3 regions of the Bradyrhizobium sp. Rc2d genome follow, and region 1 is predicted to be linked to each of the others. Evidence: riboswitches for the same ligand, from Rfam matches in the RefSeq annotation. Region 1 holds a riboswitch; each other region holds the start of a gene.

Region 1 (5,508 bases):
GTGCTTGCGATCCTGGCCTTCGCGTGAAACAACGGGGCATGCGCGAGCACGGTGGAAATCTCGATCAGGCCCAGCAACGTTTTGGCGGACGCGCCGAGGATTGGATCGACCTCTCGACTGGGATCAACCGGCTGCCGTATCCGGTGGGCGAGGTGAGCCCGCGCGCGTGGAGCGCGTTGCCCTCGCGCGCCGAGATCGATGGGCTGCATCAGGCGGCGCAGCACGCCTATCGCACGAGCGCACCTGTTGCTGCGATGGGCGGTGCACAGGCCGCCATTCAATTGCTGCCGCAACTGGCGCCAGCCGGTCGCGCGCGCATCCTCGCGCCGACCTACAATGAATATGCCGGGGTCCTGTCGGCTGCGGGCTGGGATATCGAGGAGGTCTCGGAGCTCGATGCGCTGGCCGGCGCAGACCTCGCGATCATGGTCAATCCCAACAATCCCGATGGCCGCCGCCATACGCCGAAGGATTTGCTGGCATTGCTGCCGCGCGTCGGCCGTCTCGTCGTCGACGAGAGCTTTGCCGATGCCGTCCCGCAGCTGTCGCTTACTTCGGAAGCGGATCGGCCGGGGCTGCTAATCCTGCGCTCGTTCGGAAAGTTTTATGGCCTTGCCGGGCTGCGGCTTGGGTTCGCGCTCGGCAATGCGGCCGATATCGGCAAGCTTGCATCGATGTCGGGGCCATGGCCGGTCTCGGGGGCCGCGATCGCGATTGGCTGCCGCGCCTTGCGCGATGATGCCTGGGCCGAGGCTACGTCAGCGCGGCTCGCACGCGACTGTGCTCGCCTCGATGCCATGGCGCAGTTGCAAGGCTGGACGCTTGTCGGCGGCACGCCCTTGTTTCGTCTTTACGGAACGCCTGACGCGCGTGCCGCGCAGGAAAAACTCGCGCGTCGCCAAATCTGGTCGCGCGTCTTCGCGAGAGAGCCGGCATGGCTGCGCCTCGGGCTTCCCGGCAGCGAAGCCGAATGGGCTCGCCTTGCCGAGGTGCTAGCGCGCTAGCGCGAGCAATCCTTCGACGTCGAGATGCTTTTCGATGTGATCGGCGAGGGCACCGAGCGCGCTCTCGACCCTGGCGCGATAGGGCTCGTCGCCTGCGGGAATATCGAGGTTTGCCAAGAACGCCTTGCGGAAATCATCCGACGTGAACAGGCCGTGCAAATAGCTACCCTGCACGCGGCCATCGCGCGAGATCGCGCCTTCCGGCTCGCCGTCCAGTTTGGCAAATGGCCGCGCGCGATCCGGCCCATCGGTGCGGCCGATGTGGATCTCGTAAGCCTCGATCGGCTGATCCGTGGCGGCGTGCACGGCCGCGACACGCGTCAGTGTCTTCTCCGGGCTCATCACCGTTGTCACGTCCAGCAGCCCGAGGCCCGGCGTGTCGCCCGCATGTCCCTCGATGCCATCGGGATCAGCAACTCTATGCCCGAGCATCTGATAGCCGCCGCAGAGGCCGAGCACATGGCCGCCCCGGCGGTGATGTGCGAGCAGATCGACGTCCCAGCCCTGCGCGCGCAGGAAGGCGAGATCGCCGCGGGTGGATTTTGAGCCGGGAATGATGACGAGACGCACGTCACCGGGGATCGCTTCGCCGGGACGCACCATCACGAGATCGACGCCGGCTTCGAGCTTGAGCGGATCGAGATCGTCGAAATTGGCGATCCGCGATAACGCGAGACAGGCGATCTTGCACTGGCCGGGCTTGCGCGCATCGCGCAGGCCCAGCGCATCCTCAGCCGGCAGCTCGCCGGCGCGCGCGAACCAGGGCAGCACGCCGAGGCCGCGCCACGCAGTCTTCGCTTCGATCAGCCTGTAGCCGTCGTCGAACAGCGTGGGATCGCCGCGAAACTTGTTGATGACAAAGCCCTGGATCATCGCGGCATCATCGGGGTCGATCACCGTCTTGATACCGACGAGTTGGGCGATGACGCCGCCGCGGTCGATGTCGCCGACCAGCACGACGGGCACGTCGGCCTTGCGCGCAAAGCCCATGTTGGCGATGTCGGCCTTGCGCAGGTTCACCTCGGCCGGGCTGCCGGCGCCTTCGACCAGCACGAGATCGGCGCGTTCCTTCAGCCGCTCGAAACTCTCCAGCACGGCACCCATCAGCGAGGGCTTCATCGCCGCATAGTCACGCGCACGGGCGGTTGCGATGCGCTTGCCGTGGACGATAACCTGCGCACCGGCATCGGTCTCCGGCTTGAGCAGCACCGGGTTCATGTCGGTGTGCGGCTCGACGCCGGCGGCGAGCGCCTGCAGCGCCTGGGCACGGCCGATCTCGCCGCCATCGACGGTGACGGCCGCATTGTTCGACATGTTCTGCGGCTTGAACGGCAGCACGCGCAGGCCACGTCGCGTGAAGGCGCGCGCCAGGCCGGCGACGATGAGCGACTTGCCCACGTCCGAGCCGGCCCCTTGGATCATCAGCGCGCGCGCCATAGCGAGATCGTCTCAGAATTCGACGCCGGCTTGCGCCTTGATGCCGGAGCGGAAGGGATGCTTGACCAGCGTCATCTCGGTGACGAGGTCGGCGATCTCGATCAGCTCGTCCTTGGCGTTTCGCCCGGTGAGCACGACGTGCGTCATCGGCGGCTTCTGCGTGGTGAGGAATTCGACGACCTCGGCGATATCGAGATAGTCGTAGCGCAACGCGATGTTGATCTCGTCGAGCACGACCATGCGCAGATTGGAATCTGATATCAGCTCCTTGGCCTTCTCCCAGCCGGCGCGCGCGGCGGCGACGTCGCGGGCGCGGTCCTGCGTCTCCCAGGTGAAACCCTCGCCCATCGCGTGGAACTGGCAGAGATCGCCGAAATGGCCGGTGAGCAGGCGCCGCTCGCCGGTATCCCAGGCGCCCTTGATGAACTGCACCACTGCGCAGGGGAAGCCGTGGGCGACGCAGCGGACGATCATGCCGAAGGCGGAGGACGACTTGCCCTTGCCGGCGCCGGTGTGGACGATAATGAGGCCTTTTTCGCCGCTCTTGGTCGCCATGATCTTGTCGCGGGCGGCCTTCTTCTTCGCCATTTTTGCAGCGTGGCGGGCGTCGGTTTGCTCGCCCGTTTGGGTCTCTGGTTCAGGCGTCATCGTACCAGTCCTTCGGCTTGACAAGTGGCGGCCAGCGGCAAATGGTGGGCCGGCGTTGGTTCCTGTCCTATGACAGGCGAAGAGGGAATGCGATAGGGTCCGAATCGGCAAGATTTGGGTCCAAAATGCAGCCGCCCCCGCGACCGTGACCGGAGAGATGCCCGAAGCCACTGACCCCTGACGGGATCGGGAAGGCGGGGATCGAAGGGCAAGGCCCTGCTCCGCAAGCCGGGAGACCTGCCAGCGCGGACGATTTTGGACCGGCGGACGGGGTGTTCCGCGACGGGGAAACGGGCCCCTGGAAAGTGGTTCGTGCGCCTCTTCGCTTCCCGCTGTTTATTCTGGAAGAGGCGATGACGGTCACACTTCACGTCTGCATTACCTGCCGTGCCGGCGAGACGCTTGGCGAGGGCGACGTCACGCCAGGCAAGCGGTTGCACGGTGCGATCCTGGACGCCGGCGTGCCCGACGGCGTGAGCGTAGTTCCCGTCGAATGCCTGTCGGCCTGCAGCCAGGGCTGCTCGGTCGCGCTCAGCGCACCCGGGCGCTGGTCCTATGTCTATGGCCGCCTGTCGGATGCGAACGCGCGCGACGTGATCGCGGGCGCTGCGGCCTATGCGGCCGCGCCTGATGGCCTCGTGCCCTGGCGCAGCCGGCCGGAAATATTCCGCAAGCAGTCGCTTGCGCGCATTCCCCCCATTGCCGTCGTGCCGGAGGCCGCCGAATGAATTCGCTCGCAAAAGTCCCGGTCACGGTGGTCACCGGTTTTCTCGGCTCCGGCAAGACGACGCTGATCCAGCATCTGCTTGCCAATGCGGGCGGCAAGAAGCTCGCCGTGCTCGTCAACGAGTTCGGCAGCGAGGGTGTCGATGGCGAGATCCTGAAGTCGTGCGCCGATGTCAACTGCCCGGAGGAAAACATCGTCGAGCTCGCCAATGGCTGCATCTGCTGCACCGTCGCCGACGATTTCATTCCGACCATGGAGCAGCTCTTGGCGCGCCCAGTGCGGCCCGATCACATCCTGATCGAGACCTCGGGCCTGGCGCTGCCAAAACCGCTGCTGAAGGCATTCGATTGGCCGGAGATCCGCTCGCGCATTACGGTCGACGGTGTGATCGCGCTGGCCGATGCCGAAGCCGTCGCTGCTGGCCGCTTCGCGCCGGATCCCGCTGCGGTCGAAGCGCAGCGCGCAGCCGACGAAAACCTCGATCATGAGACGCCGCTGTCGGAAGTGTTCGAGGACCAGATCGCCTGTGCTGACATCGTGCTGTTGACCAAGGCCGATCTTGCGGGCGCCGCGGGTATCGAAGCCGCCAAGGCCGCGATCACCGCCGAGATGCCGCGCCGCGTGCCGATGTTGCCCGTCACCGACGGCGCGATCGATGCGCGCGTCATCCTCGGTCTCGGCGCTGCCGCCGAAAACGATCTTGCCGCGCGCCCCTCGCATCATGACGGCGAGGAGGAGCATGAGCACGACGATTTTGCCTCGGTCGTGATCGATCTTCCGGAAGTGTCTAATGTCGATGCGCTGGTCGCCGCCATCCAGCGCCTGGCGCGCGAGCAGAACGTGCTGCGCGCGAAAGGCTATATCGCGGTCGCGGGCAAGCCGATGCGCCTTTTGCTGCAAGCGGTCGGCGAGCGTGTGCGCCACCAGTTCGACAAGCCCTGGGCTGCCGGCGTACGGCAATCAAAGCTCGTCGTGATTGGCGAGCACGGTGATATCGACGAGGCCGCGATCAGGTCAGGACTTGGTCTTTCAGGATCTGGCATCTGATGCACGTCGTTTTCCGCGAGAGCCGCGGTCTCGAGGAGACCGCGACGCCAAGGGACATCGGCCAGGACCCGGCCGATCTCGTGGTGCTCTCATATTCGGATTCTGACCTTGCCGCGTTCGCGGCCGGCTGGCGGCGCGGCCGCGACAGCCTGCCGTCGCTGCGGCTCGCCAATCTTGCGGAGCTGCGTCATCCGCTTTCGGTCGACACCTATATCGAGCGCACGCTCTCCCATGCGCGCGGCATCCTGGTGCGGTTGATTGGCGGTGAGTCCTATTGGCCGTATGGGTTGGCTGCTCTTCAGCAACTGGCGAAGGACCACGACATCGTGCTGGCCGTGCTGCCCGCCGACGGCCGTGACGATACGCGGCTGGACGCGTATTCGACCTTGCCGGTCTCGACGCTGCGCCGGCTCAAGGTGCTCTGCGACACCGGCGGCCCTGTCGCGGCGCAAGCTGCGATCGCGCAGCTCGCGCTGGCCTCGGGCCTCTATGCCGGGCCAGTCGTCGGCGAGATGACCGTGCCTGAGATGGGGTTCTACGATCCCGCGCGTGGCGTCATTGCTGCGCCGGTGGGCGGCGAGGGGAAGCCCCGCGCGCTGGTGACGTTCTATCGCTCCTATCTCACTGCTGCGGACACCGGTCCGG
Region 2 (5,508 bases), on a different contig from region 1:
CGCCGGGGCCAAACCAGTTCTCGCAAGCTGGCACGCGCCGTTGAGCTCGACTCCTCGCGGAAAGAGTCGAGCCCAATCGTGCTGCCCGACTTTTCCGATGATGGGCTGAAGGCTGCGGGAAAGGCTCGCGACTGTTGCGAAGGCGTAAACACCGCGACTTTAGAGCTGATATGTCTTGCAGTTGCTCTGAGGCGTTCGGCGCTAAAGGAGCTGCGGCGCGATCTTGCCCTGCGCGACCATTTACCGAGACGTTTCCCGCCCCTTTAACTCTTCCCGTTCCTTGGCTCCATGCGAGTGAACCAGGAGCCAGGAGGATAGGCCGCGATACGCTCGGCAAAAGGGGATTGCGGCTCCCAATCTTGTCCTTCGCTCTTCTCGAAAGTGATGACGCCGTTGTGGGTAAAAAAACGGGGCCCTGGGATATCACAGTTCACCAAAAGCAGAACGCGCCACAGATCACCTTTCTCGGTCGGCTTGTCATTCTGCTTCGGCAAGTAGTCCACTCCAACAGGCTCAACGATAGTGCAGCGGCCCTGCCGCAGAAGATTGCCGAGCTGGCCTTGCTTGGTCGTCACAAAGTTGAAGTTGGCCGGGTCATGCAGAAAGCGAAGATTTGCGTCCCTTTCGCCAGCCTTGACTTCACTGGCGATCAACGAGAGCGCCAGGGCGCGCCAGCCCAATTCCATCGGCTTTGCATAGGTCGACGCAAGTTCAATCGTCCCGTCGAGCGCGATCTTCCAAGCGATAACGTACTGTTCGTCTGATTTATTGTCCCGGTGCCTGGTCCACGAAACGAAAACATATTCACTTTGGTCAACTCCTTCAGCGACGCCCCACATTCGAGGGACGAAGTGTGCCACCTTCGAGACGTTGGAGAGAATTTGTTCTATTGTCTCACCGTCCTGCGCTCGCCACGTTGACTTGACTCTTTCGACAGGCGCGCTGTCGTTGGCGCGAACACTGTTGCTCGTCGCAGCCAGCCCGGCCAGGCAGATCAGTGATCGACCGAGACAAAACCATAGCGCGCGTCTTCGAGACATTTTCTTCATAACCGTCGGCCTATTCATCCACACATCATTCCAAAGCGGGCAACCTTCAACCTGTTATGCGCGAGCGCAAGAAGTTAGCGGCGACGCAACGGGGCGACCGCCGGTCCCGCGCGAGCATGCGCTCCCCTCTATGTCGCGCGCCGCTAACTTCAGTTGCCAGCGACAGCCTCAATTTGCTGTGCTGGACCTGCCCAGCAGGAGGAGACTGGGCATGCCGAGGACTTGCATTCTTCGTGCCACGTAATAGACGGCAATTCGCACCGGTTTTATGTCCTCTTTGTCGACTTTCCGACTTGCCCACGTCTCGATGTTTCCATTCAGCCTATCCATCGCGGCTTATGCAACCTCGCACGCAGCGGGTATTCGACGGCGCAGCGGAACGCCTCGGTGCCAAGTTCCTGATGAGAATTGGGAGCACGTTGCCGCCATTGAACCGTTTGGTTCGGTATCGTTGCCGGAATATGGGCTTTCGATCTCTGCCATGCCGTTGGGCACTTGCGACGAAGGGCCCTGGCGCGTTTGGCGCGCCTTTCGCGACATGCGGCGCTCCGGAATTCGAGAGCAGCCTCAGCCAGGTGCGCTTTGCACACGATGGCCAACGACGCGAAGCCGATCTTCACCGCCGAGCATTTGGAGTCGGGCTGGCACCGCAAATCAACGTGCTCGCCGGGTCTGTTGCTGGCTTCGCCAGGTGTCTTGGGCCTATTCAACACGGATCCTGTTGGTCGAGAAGGCGGCTGGACGGCGGACGTGCTCGAAGAACCGCTCGGAAGCCGGGACTCGCATCAAATGCGTTCTGCTCGAGGCCGCAGTCCCGACCGCGCAAGCCGCATTTGTCCCTGCCACCTATCCGGCGTGCGGGCCGCGGGCAGCTCCGATGGTCATTCCGATATCGCTGATTGGAGAGCGCTTCTACATCGTCTCAACGATAGAGATGCATGGCCATTCGCGTAGCAGATGTCGCAGCATTTAGCTTGAGACAAATCTGAGAGGTTGACGGAAGAGTTCTCTTGCCGATAATCCAAGTCGTCGAGGTTCTCCGGTTTCCATTTGATCCGGAGCTAAGAGGGAAGCCGGTGAAAATGCCGGCGCTGCCCCCGCAACTGTGAGCGGCGAGCCGCTGTCCAACGATGTCACTGAAGCCTGCGCGGCTTCGGGAAGGCCGGACAGCAGCGATGACCCGCGAGCCAGGAGACCTGCCCCGACAATATATTCGTCCACGGGCGGGGTGTCCCGGTGGTGCGCCAAGCAGCCGTCGCACCGCGCGACTTCCCCTGCCTGCGTCCGCCATGGCCTTTGCCCCCAACATCGGGTTAACGCTATGTCTCTTCTCTCTCTTCCGGTTGCCACGCTCGGAACGCCACGCATCGGTCCCAGGCGCGAGCTCAAACTCGCTCTAGAAAGCTACTGGGCCGGAAAAAGCAGCGAACAGCAGTTGCTCGAGGACGCAGCTGGCCTGCGTGCCGCGAACTGGGCTCGTCAGAAATCTATCGGCGTCACGGTCATTCCATCGAACGATTTCTCGCTGTATGACCAGGTGCTCGACACAAGTCTCATGGTTGGCGCTATCCCGGAGATCTACGCCTCGAAAACCGAATCCGTTTCGCTCAAGACGTACTTCGCCATGGCCCGCGGTTCACAATGCGACGACCAGGGTGCGAGTTGCGGTCACGGACCGCGCGGATTTGGCGCACCCGCGCAGGAGATGACCAAGTGGTTCGATACCAACTACCACTACATGGTCCCCGAGTTTCACAGGGGACAGACTTTCAGATTGCGCTCTCGAAAGCCGATCGAGGAGTATGAGGAAGCCAAGGCCCTTGGCTTCCAGACCCGCCCTGTCCTGATCGGGCCGGTTACATTCTTGAAGCTCGGCAAGAGTGCCGATCCTGCGTTCCTGCCACTCTCACTACTGGATGATCTGATACCGGCCTATATCGAGGTTCTGCAGGAATTGGCCAAACGCGGGGCAAATTGGGTTCAGTTCGACGAGCCCTGCCTGGTTCTTGATCTGGATGAGGGGTCGCGAAAATCTTTGCTACATGCCTATGACCGGCTCGCCAAGGAGGGCCCGGCCATGAAGATCATGGTTGCCAGCTATTTCGGCGACCTCGGCGACAATCTAGACACCGCCTTGAGGCTGCCAATTGCCGGATTGCACCTCGATCTGGTTCGAGCGCCACAGTTATTGGATCAGATCATTGCCGGCGGGCGAAGTGATCTCGTCATCTCGCTCGGTGTCGTCGACGGCCGGAATGTATGGCGGTCGAATTTGTCGTCGCTGCGCCAGCGGCTAGAACCCGCGATTGCGAAGCTCGGCAAGGATCGTGTACAGATCGCCCCATCCTGCTCTCTGCTTCATGTGCCGGTCGATGTTGAACTCGAGACCGGTCTCGCTTCCGACGTCAAGAGCTGGCTTGCTTTCTCGGTTCAGAAGATGCGCGAGCTTGCGATCCTGGCGCGTGCACTCGCGGGCGACCAAAATGTTGCGCCAGCCTTTGCCGAGTCGGAACGTGCCGCGACCGTCCGCCGGACTTCGCCGAAGATCCGTGATGCCAATGTCGCTGTCCGGATGAGAGCTATCGACCAGACCATGCGCCGGCGCGCCAGCACATTTGCCCGTCGTGCCGAGATCCAAAGCAATCGCTTCGGACTACCGGCTTTTCCGACCACGACGATCGGATCGTTTCCTCAGACCACAGAGGTCCGTAATGCCCGCGCGGCGCATGCGCGAGGCGCGATGAGCGACGAGCAATACGACAGGTTCCTCAAGGAGGAGACTGCGCGCGCCGTACGTTGGCAGGAGGACATCGGTCTGGACGTCCTCGTGCACGGTGAATTTGAGCGCAATGACATGGTGCAGTACTTCGGCGAGCAACTCGCCGGCTTCGCATTTACCAGGAACGGATGGGTGCAATCCTACGGCTCGCGCTGCGTCAGGCCACCGATCCTGTTTGGCGATGTCTTGCGGTCGAAGCCTATCACCGTGGATTGGTGGCGCTATGCGCAATCACTAACCAGGAAGCCGATGAAGGCGATGTTGACCGGACCGGTGACGATCTTGAACTGGTCGTTTGTCCGCGATGATATTCCCAGAAGCGAGGTCTGCCGCCAGATTGCGCTCGCGATCCGAGACGAAGTCCGCGATCTCGAGAATGCTGGTGCGACCATGATCCAGATCGACGAAGCGGCACTCCGCGAAGGATTGCCGTTGCGTCGATCGGAGTGGACGGCTTATCTCGACTGGGCCGTGGATTGCTTCCGCATCTGCTCATCGGGCGTCGCCAATCAAACGCAAATTCATACGCATATGTGCTACTCGGAGTTCAACGACATCATCGGTGCGATCGCTGCAATGGACGCGGATGTCATCTCGATCGAGACGTCGCGCTCGAAAATGGAACTACTCGACGCATTCAGGAACTACGAATATCCAAATCAGATCGGGCCGGGCGTGTACGACATCCACTCTCCACGCGTTCCCGAGACGGGCGAAATGAAGGAGCTGATCGCGTTGGCTCGGACACGGCTGCAGGATTCGCAGCTCTGGGTCAATCCGGACTGCGGCCTGAAGACTCGCAAATGGGAGGAGGTTCGGCCGGCGCTGGCCAACATGGTCGCTGCCGCCCGCGAACTGCGCGCTGCATCCGATCCGCGAGGCCGTTGATCCCGGGCTTGGGTCTCTCCTCGAGAAAGCTGATCCGCTTGTAGTCATTTGCGCTCTCAGTAATTTCGAGGGAGCCTTGGGAACACAAAAAGCCCGGCCGCGCTTAGCGGGCCGGGCGGAAGTTAGGTCTAGGAGGAGCGACGCTGACGCATCGCGCGGACTTCCATCGGCGGAGAGAGGGAGGCCGACGGTTCGATCACGGCGAGGACATTCGCCGAAAATCTAAGCCAAGTTAAAGCACAAGCTCAGCGTGATTCAATTATGCCGTGGTATGCGACCGATATAGCCCGAGATTAGAAATCTACACCAAGGTTTGTCGCTCATGAGCACGTTCGCAACGGTTTGCCGAAAGCAACGAGGGGCGATGATGCCAGGCGGTCGCCGCATGGACGGGCACCAACCGCAAACTTGGTGCGCTTTCCTGCCTGTAACGATATGCTCGATCAGCGCGACGATACGAAAAACCCGGCTGCAAGGATCTCGCAAACGTAGCCGATGCATGAGCGGTTCCTATTGATTTGGACCCTGCTTAAGGCGGTCTTTGGTCGACCGGTTCCACCCCATAGTCAGTTTTCGGCTTGGGCCTCTGTTTGAGATCTATGAGCGGACGACGCAGAGGATGTCATGGGCTTGAAGGTGGCGGGTGCCGATAGGGTGCTCCTCAGCCGTGAGTGTGGTCCTGCCCCAAAGATAGGCCATTTAAGTGACGGCGATTTCGGACCCGACACGACTCGGCTCGGCGCAGCCGGTTTAGACCGCCGGACTGTGTGTAGCCCCGCACCGAGGAAGATA
Region 3 (5,508 bases), on a different contig from region 1:
GCCGCATAGGCGGCGACGAGCGTGACGGCCAGCGGCGTGCGGCCCTGCGGCAGCATACGCAGCACCGCGGACGAAATGGCGGTCGACAGCAGCGCGGCCGCGCCGATCGCAAAACCCCAGGCGACGGTGCTGCCGTCGACGGGATAATGCAGCGCGCCGAAGCCGATGGTCTGGTTGACGAGCCAGGAGCCGGTGACGACGAGCAGCGCCGGGCGTAGCGGCAGCATCGCCGCCGCGACGACGGCAAAGGCCGCGAACGGTGTTGCACAGGCGAGCGCGAAGCTTGCGAGCGCGCATGACGCCGTCAGCAGCGCAAAGCAGACCATCGGCGCAAGGCGCGGCGTCACCGGATGAAGCAGCAGGCGATCGGCGTGAGACGGCTGGATGCTGAGAGCCATAAGTGATCTCCTTCTATTCGAATTCTAGACCATTTGGGGACGTGTGACAGCCCTATCGACGTCAGAACGTGGCGCCGGCCTTGAGCAGATAGCTGCGGCCGGGCAGCGGATAGGCGCTGAAGCGACCGTCGGTAAAGGTGCTTGCGACTGCATAGTCGTAGTAGAGCGCGTTCAGCAAATTGTTGACGCTGAGCGACCAGAAGTACCGTTCATATTGACCACTGAGCTTGAGGTCGATCGTGCCATTGGCAGGGATCGGCTTCTGAGTTCCCGCCTGGTCGTTGTCCATGCGACGCTCGCTCCAGAACCGCGCGGTGGCGTCGAGCACGACATAGTTCTGCCAGATGTTCCAGGTGAGGCCCGCACTCGCGGTGTAGCGCGAGACCAGCGGCACGTCATTGCCGGCCCAGATGCCCTCTCGGAAGACAGCCCTCGTATAAGCCGCGCCGGCGCGCAAGAGCAGAGCGTCGTTGACGCGATAGGAGACACTGGTCTCCGAGCCGAAACGGCGGGTCGGATCGAGATTGGTGTTGTAGAACAGGATTGGATTGAAATGGATCTCGTTGGTGAGGTCCATCAGATAGAGACTGCTCTGCATCTGAAGACCGCCTCCCTTGATACGCAGCCCAGCCTCGGCATCCTGCGAGGTCTGGGTCTTGAGCTGGAACGTTTGCGGCAGCGGATTGAAGAAGGGGTCGAATGAGGGTCCCGACGACACCCGCTCGTCGACGTCAGGCGTGCGAAACGCCCGCGCGGCGCGGCCGAACAGCGAGACCATGTCGCTGAGGCGATGCTCGGCACCGAGGTGCAGTGCATATTGAGTCTCGTCGCTCCTGAGCGGGAGCGCGCCGATGTCGGCGTTGAACGGAGCCGTCGGATCAAAATTGTCACGTGCCGACAGACTGATGGTCTGCACCCGCGCGCCATAGGAAACGTCGGTCGCCGACGTCACACCCAATGTGTGCTGAAGATAGCCTGCAACCGTCTGCTGCCTGAGGTCGTAATTGTGCCAGGCGGCGAGACCCTGGCCGGCGCCGCGGTTCTGCTGAAAGCTCGAATCGTAATAGTCGATGCCGGTCAAGAGCTGCGACGGCATTCCGAGCAGAAGGCTCTTCACGCTGAGCCGCGGCGTGATCGACCACGTCGTCAGATCGGCGTCGACATAGGTCGAGGTGAAGAAGGCGGGCACCGGCGTCGGACTGGAGAAGAATGCACTCTGCTGCCTCTTGTCGCGCATGCCGCCGTCGACGATGAGATCGACGCCGTTCACCAGGGTTTTTGTGAAACCCGCTGTCGCGCCAAAACCTTGCTGGTTGGCATAGTTGAAGGGCGTGCTGGTCGCTCGCCGGTTGGTCGCGAGCTCATCGAGGCCGATCGAGGGATCGACGGTGCGGCCGCCCGGCAGTCGCAGTTCCTGATTGTCGCCGGTCACGGTCAGGAAAGCAGTCAACCCCGGCGTCGTGTAGTTCAGATTGCCGACACCGTTCTCCTGGGAATAGCGATTGTTGTCGCGATAGCCATCGGTCTTGACGGTATTGCCGTAAAACGAGGTCGACCACGGACCGGAATTGAGCGATGTCGAGACGTTGCCGAGCCTGGTGTTGAACGAGCCGAAGCCGGCCTCGATGCGCGCGGCCATGGGCGGTCTGCCGACGCCGTTCTTGGTGATGATGTTGATGACGCCGCCGACCGCATTGTCCCCATAGAGCACCGCACCGGAATTGCCGCGCGTGATCTCGATACGCTCGATGGAATTGAGCGGGATGGTAGCAAGGTCCACCTGCGCCATGTCGATGTCGTTCAGCCGTCGTCCGTTGACCAGCACCAGCGTGTTGGCGGTTGCGAACGCGCCGAAGCCGCGCAGGTCGACACTGGTCTTGGCGCCGATCGGACCGCCATAGAACGTCGTGATCTGGGCGCCCGGTACTTGCGTCGAGATGATCTCGGCAAGCGTCTGCGACGGCGCATGGGCGATGTCGGCGGCCGTGATGACGCTCGTGGCGGCGCCGACGATGCCTCCATTGTTGCTGGCCGCCTCGCCGCCAGAGCCGGACGAGCCGGCCCCTGTCGGCGCGCCGTTCGGCATCGCCCGGCGCCTCCCCGTGTCGCCATCGCTGCTCGCCCTGGCACGCGTGCGGTTCTGATCGTCGGGCCTGGTCACTTCGACCGGTGGCAACTGCTCGGCGGCAGTCTGGGCGCGGGCGCCCCTCATATTGAGGACAACAACGGGAATGATGAAGCTGGACGCCAGCCAGGCCGTGCGACGGCACCGGACGGCGGCGGAAACGGAAGACATGCGAATAAAACCTCGGCAGGACGTCAGTGGCACGTCACAGCGAACGAGGTTTCACGACGGAGCGATCGATCGCTCCGGTGAAGCTAATGTCTGTACTCCCCGACCGACATCTTCGCGTGTGACCACGGCTGACGGCAGGTCTCCTGGCTCGCGGGTCGTGACCTCTCCGTCGCCTTCCCAGGACCGAGATTCCCAGTGGCATAGGACGAGAGATTCGCCGCTTACAGTTGCGGGGGCAGCCATGGCATTGAGAAGATCCCGGCGTTGGGAAAATCTCGCACCACGTTCCCTTTTGATCTCCGTGAGGAGAACCGTCGTGGATCTTTTACGAGTCGTGCAGCCCGGGAGTCAATCGGCCGGTTGCATCTGGCAGCGACAACTCGCCGCTACCGGTGCGTCCCGCAAGCAGCGGCCCAGCAGCTACGTCCGCCCTCGCGGGCGCTGGGCCTGCGCCCAAGCGACGGCGACGTCGCGTGGCGGAACATCGATGCGCTTGATCGGCGTCAGTTCGCCGGAGGCAGAGACGATCGCGGTCTCCTCGCGGCGGCAGCGCCGACACACGAAACGGACCTCACGCGGGAATGCCGACCAGGTTGAACGTTTGACGTTGGCAGCCATCGGCCAAGCGTCGCAATGCGAGCACGACACCAGGAGGCGGCCGGGATCGAGCATACCCATTCAATCGGACTCCACGTCCTGCCCGCTTCCTTCAATGATTGATCCAAGTGAATCGTTCCGGTGCCTGGGCACCGCCGACGGCCTCCTGTCTTTTGGCGCGTCGTCAGCGACTTTGGGTGCGTCGCTCCCGACCTTCGCACGCATCAAGAACTCAGCGAGCCCCCTTGAGGGTGCAGGAGGTCGTGCAGGTGACCGTGGTGCCGTGATCGCATGACTTGCAGGCGCTGACGCACTGGTTCATGTCGCGAGGATTGTAGCTGTAGTTTCGCATCGGGCAGGTCGACGTCGAGCCGGTGATGTCCTGCTCCTGATCGCAGGCCGCCGTCATGAGCGCGAATATGATCACTGCAACGAGGCGCATGGGATTGCCCGTCAAACATGGCAAGTGACACTCGCGAGGCGCGCTGCATCGCAACGAGCCCCGGCCTTCCCACCGCGAGCCATCGCCAATCAGTGACGCCCGCATGCGTCTGAGAATGCGCGCCAAATGTTAAGAACGGATTGCAGTCGGCCTCAAGCAGCAGCGCTGGTCGCGATCGCCTGCCGCATATCCACTGCCAGCTGGCGGTACTGCTCGGCGAGCTTCAGATAGAACTCGCGCTTGGTGCTGTCGGTGGCGAGCTTGGCGATCAGCTCGCACTCGGCGGAGAGCGTCTCGAACCGTTCGAGCCTGTCCTCAAGGTGTGTCATCGGCGTGTCCCCATCTGACGCCTCAGGGGCGTCGAGCCTAAGCCCGGGAAATAGGTCACGGCGAACATCGTTATGGAGTAGAATCGTTTTTTCCGTTCGGCGACGCCGGACGGCAGGCAATGCTATTTCTGCTCCAGCCGCCAGGCGCCGTCCCAACCCTCGTCCGGTGGGTTGACCTCGAACTGCGCGATGCGGCCGAGCAGCGTGCGCGAGGGACCGTCGCCGGGGACCGCTTCGAGCGCGGCGTTGAAGGCGGCGCGGGCATCGTCGAAATGCCCGGCGCGATAGGCATCGAGACCTTCGGCATAGAGCGTGCGCAGGCGCGCTTGCGCATCGGTGAGTGCGCCGGCCCTGCCCATCACCTCGAAGACGGCCTGCGGTGCGCGCTGGCCCGCGACCGCGAGCCGATCGATCTCGCGCAGTTCGAGGTGTGAGCCGATCGCATCCGCCGTTGCTTGCGAGATCAGGATGCGGGTGCCGTAGGCCTTGTTGGCGGCCTCCAGCCGCGAGGCGAGGTTCACGGCGTCACCCATCACGGTAAAGCTCATCATCAGCTCGGAGCCGATGCTGCCGGTCAGGACCTCGCCGGTGGCGATGCCGATGCGCAGATCGCACAGCGCCGGCATGGCACGGATGCCGAGCAGATCCGGCAGCTGCTTCTGGAGCGCGGGCACCTGATCGGCCATCTCGATGGCGGCAAGGCCGGCGAGCATCGCCTGCTCGTCCTCCTCGATGAAGGGCGGGCCCCAATAGCACATGATGGCATCGCCGATATATTTGTCGATGATGCCGCGATTGCTGCGGATGGGGCCGGACATCACCGTGAAATAGTGGTTCATCACCTTGACGAGGCCGCGCGGGGTCACGCCCTCGCTCATCGAGGTGAAGCCGCTCATGTCGCAGAACATGATGGTCATGACCCGGCGCTGGCCGTCGATGGCGACCTCCGGCCGGTCAATCAGGCCCTGCACCACCTTCGGGTCGATGTAGCGGCCGAAGGTCTCACGGATGCGCTCGTTGTGCCGGAGCTGCTCGATCATGCGGTTGAAGGCCGCGGCAAGCTCGCCGATCTCATCCTGGGTGGAGACGGTAATGGGCTTGTCGAACCGGCCCGCCTCGACCTCGCGGGTGCCGGCGAGCAGCAGCCGCACCGGGCGCGTGATGCCGCCACTCACCAGGAGCGCAAAGGCAAATCCAACGATCGCTGCGAGCAAGGTCACGATGCCCGATACGATGATCGCCTGGTGCTGGTGGCTGATCACCTGCGACGTGCTGAAGAAAACCTGCGCCAGCATGTCGGCGCGGATCGCATCGATCTTCTGATTGAACTGGTCGCGCAGCACGTCGATGTGCTCCAGCGTGCCGCGGGCCTCCGTCATCTGTCTGGCATCGACCTGCTTGACCAGCTTTGCGTGGTCCTCGGTCAGATCGCGGCGCAGCTCAGTG

The links. A riboswitch is a leader RNA that binds a small molecule or an ion and turns the genes downstream of it on or off. The one in region 1 is predicted to bind cobalamin.
Region 2: linked by a shared signal. The riboswitch ahead of metE (5-methyltetrahydropteroyltriglutamate--homocysteine S-methyltransferase) and the one ahead of BLV07_RS17420 (DUF1636 family protein) in region 1 are both predicted to bind cobalamin.
Region 3: linked by a shared signal. The riboswitch ahead of BLV07_RS12825 (TonB-dependent receptor) and the one ahead of BLV07_RS17420 (DUF1636 family protein) in region 1 are both predicted to bind cobalamin.

Annotation. Positions count from the first base shown of each region.
Region 1 is NZ_FNCU01000012.1:196,456-201,963, reverse strand. Features, by position in the region: gene cbiB (adenosylcobinamide-phosphate synthase CbiB) at 1-27, shown strand, start outside; gene cobD (threonine-phosphate decarboxylase CobD) at 39-1,004, shown strand; gene BLV07_RS17430 (cobyric acid synthase) at 993-2,441, opposite strand; gene cobO (cob(I)yrinic acid a,c-diamide adenosyltransferase) at 2,454-3,089, opposite strand; cobalamin riboswitch at 3,129-3,348, shown strand; gene BLV07_RS17420 (DUF1636 family protein) at 3,443-3,817, shown strand; gene cobW (cobalamin biosynthesis protein CobW) at 3,814-4,863, shown strand; gene cobN (cobaltochelatase subunit CobN) at 4,863-5,508, shown strand, end outside.
Region 2 is NZ_FNCU01000040.1:47,152-52,659, reverse strand. Features, by position in the region: gene BLV07_RS34000 (nodulate formation efficiency C protein) at 264-1,067, opposite strand; cobalamin riboswitch at 2,065-2,267, shown strand; gene metE (5-methyltetrahydropteroyltriglutamate--homocysteine S-methyltransferase) at 2,371-4,716, shown strand; gene hemN (oxygen-independent coproporphyrinogen III oxidase) at 5,467-5,508, opposite strand, start outside.
Region 3 is NZ_FNCU01000008.1:44,223-49,730, forward strand. Features, by position in the region: gene BLV07_RS12820 (hypothetical protein) at 1-398, opposite strand, end outside; gene BLV07_RS12825 (TonB-dependent receptor) at 460-2,694, opposite strand; cobalamin riboswitch at 2,811-3,025, opposite strand; gene BLV07_RS12830 (hypothetical protein) at 3,115-3,372, opposite strand; gene BLV07_RS12835 (hypothetical protein) at 3,524-3,733, opposite strand; gene BLV07_RS47480 (hypothetical protein) at 3,886-4,062, opposite strand; gene BLV07_RS12840 (adenylate/guanylate cyclase domain-containing protein) at 4,185-5,508, opposite strand, start outside.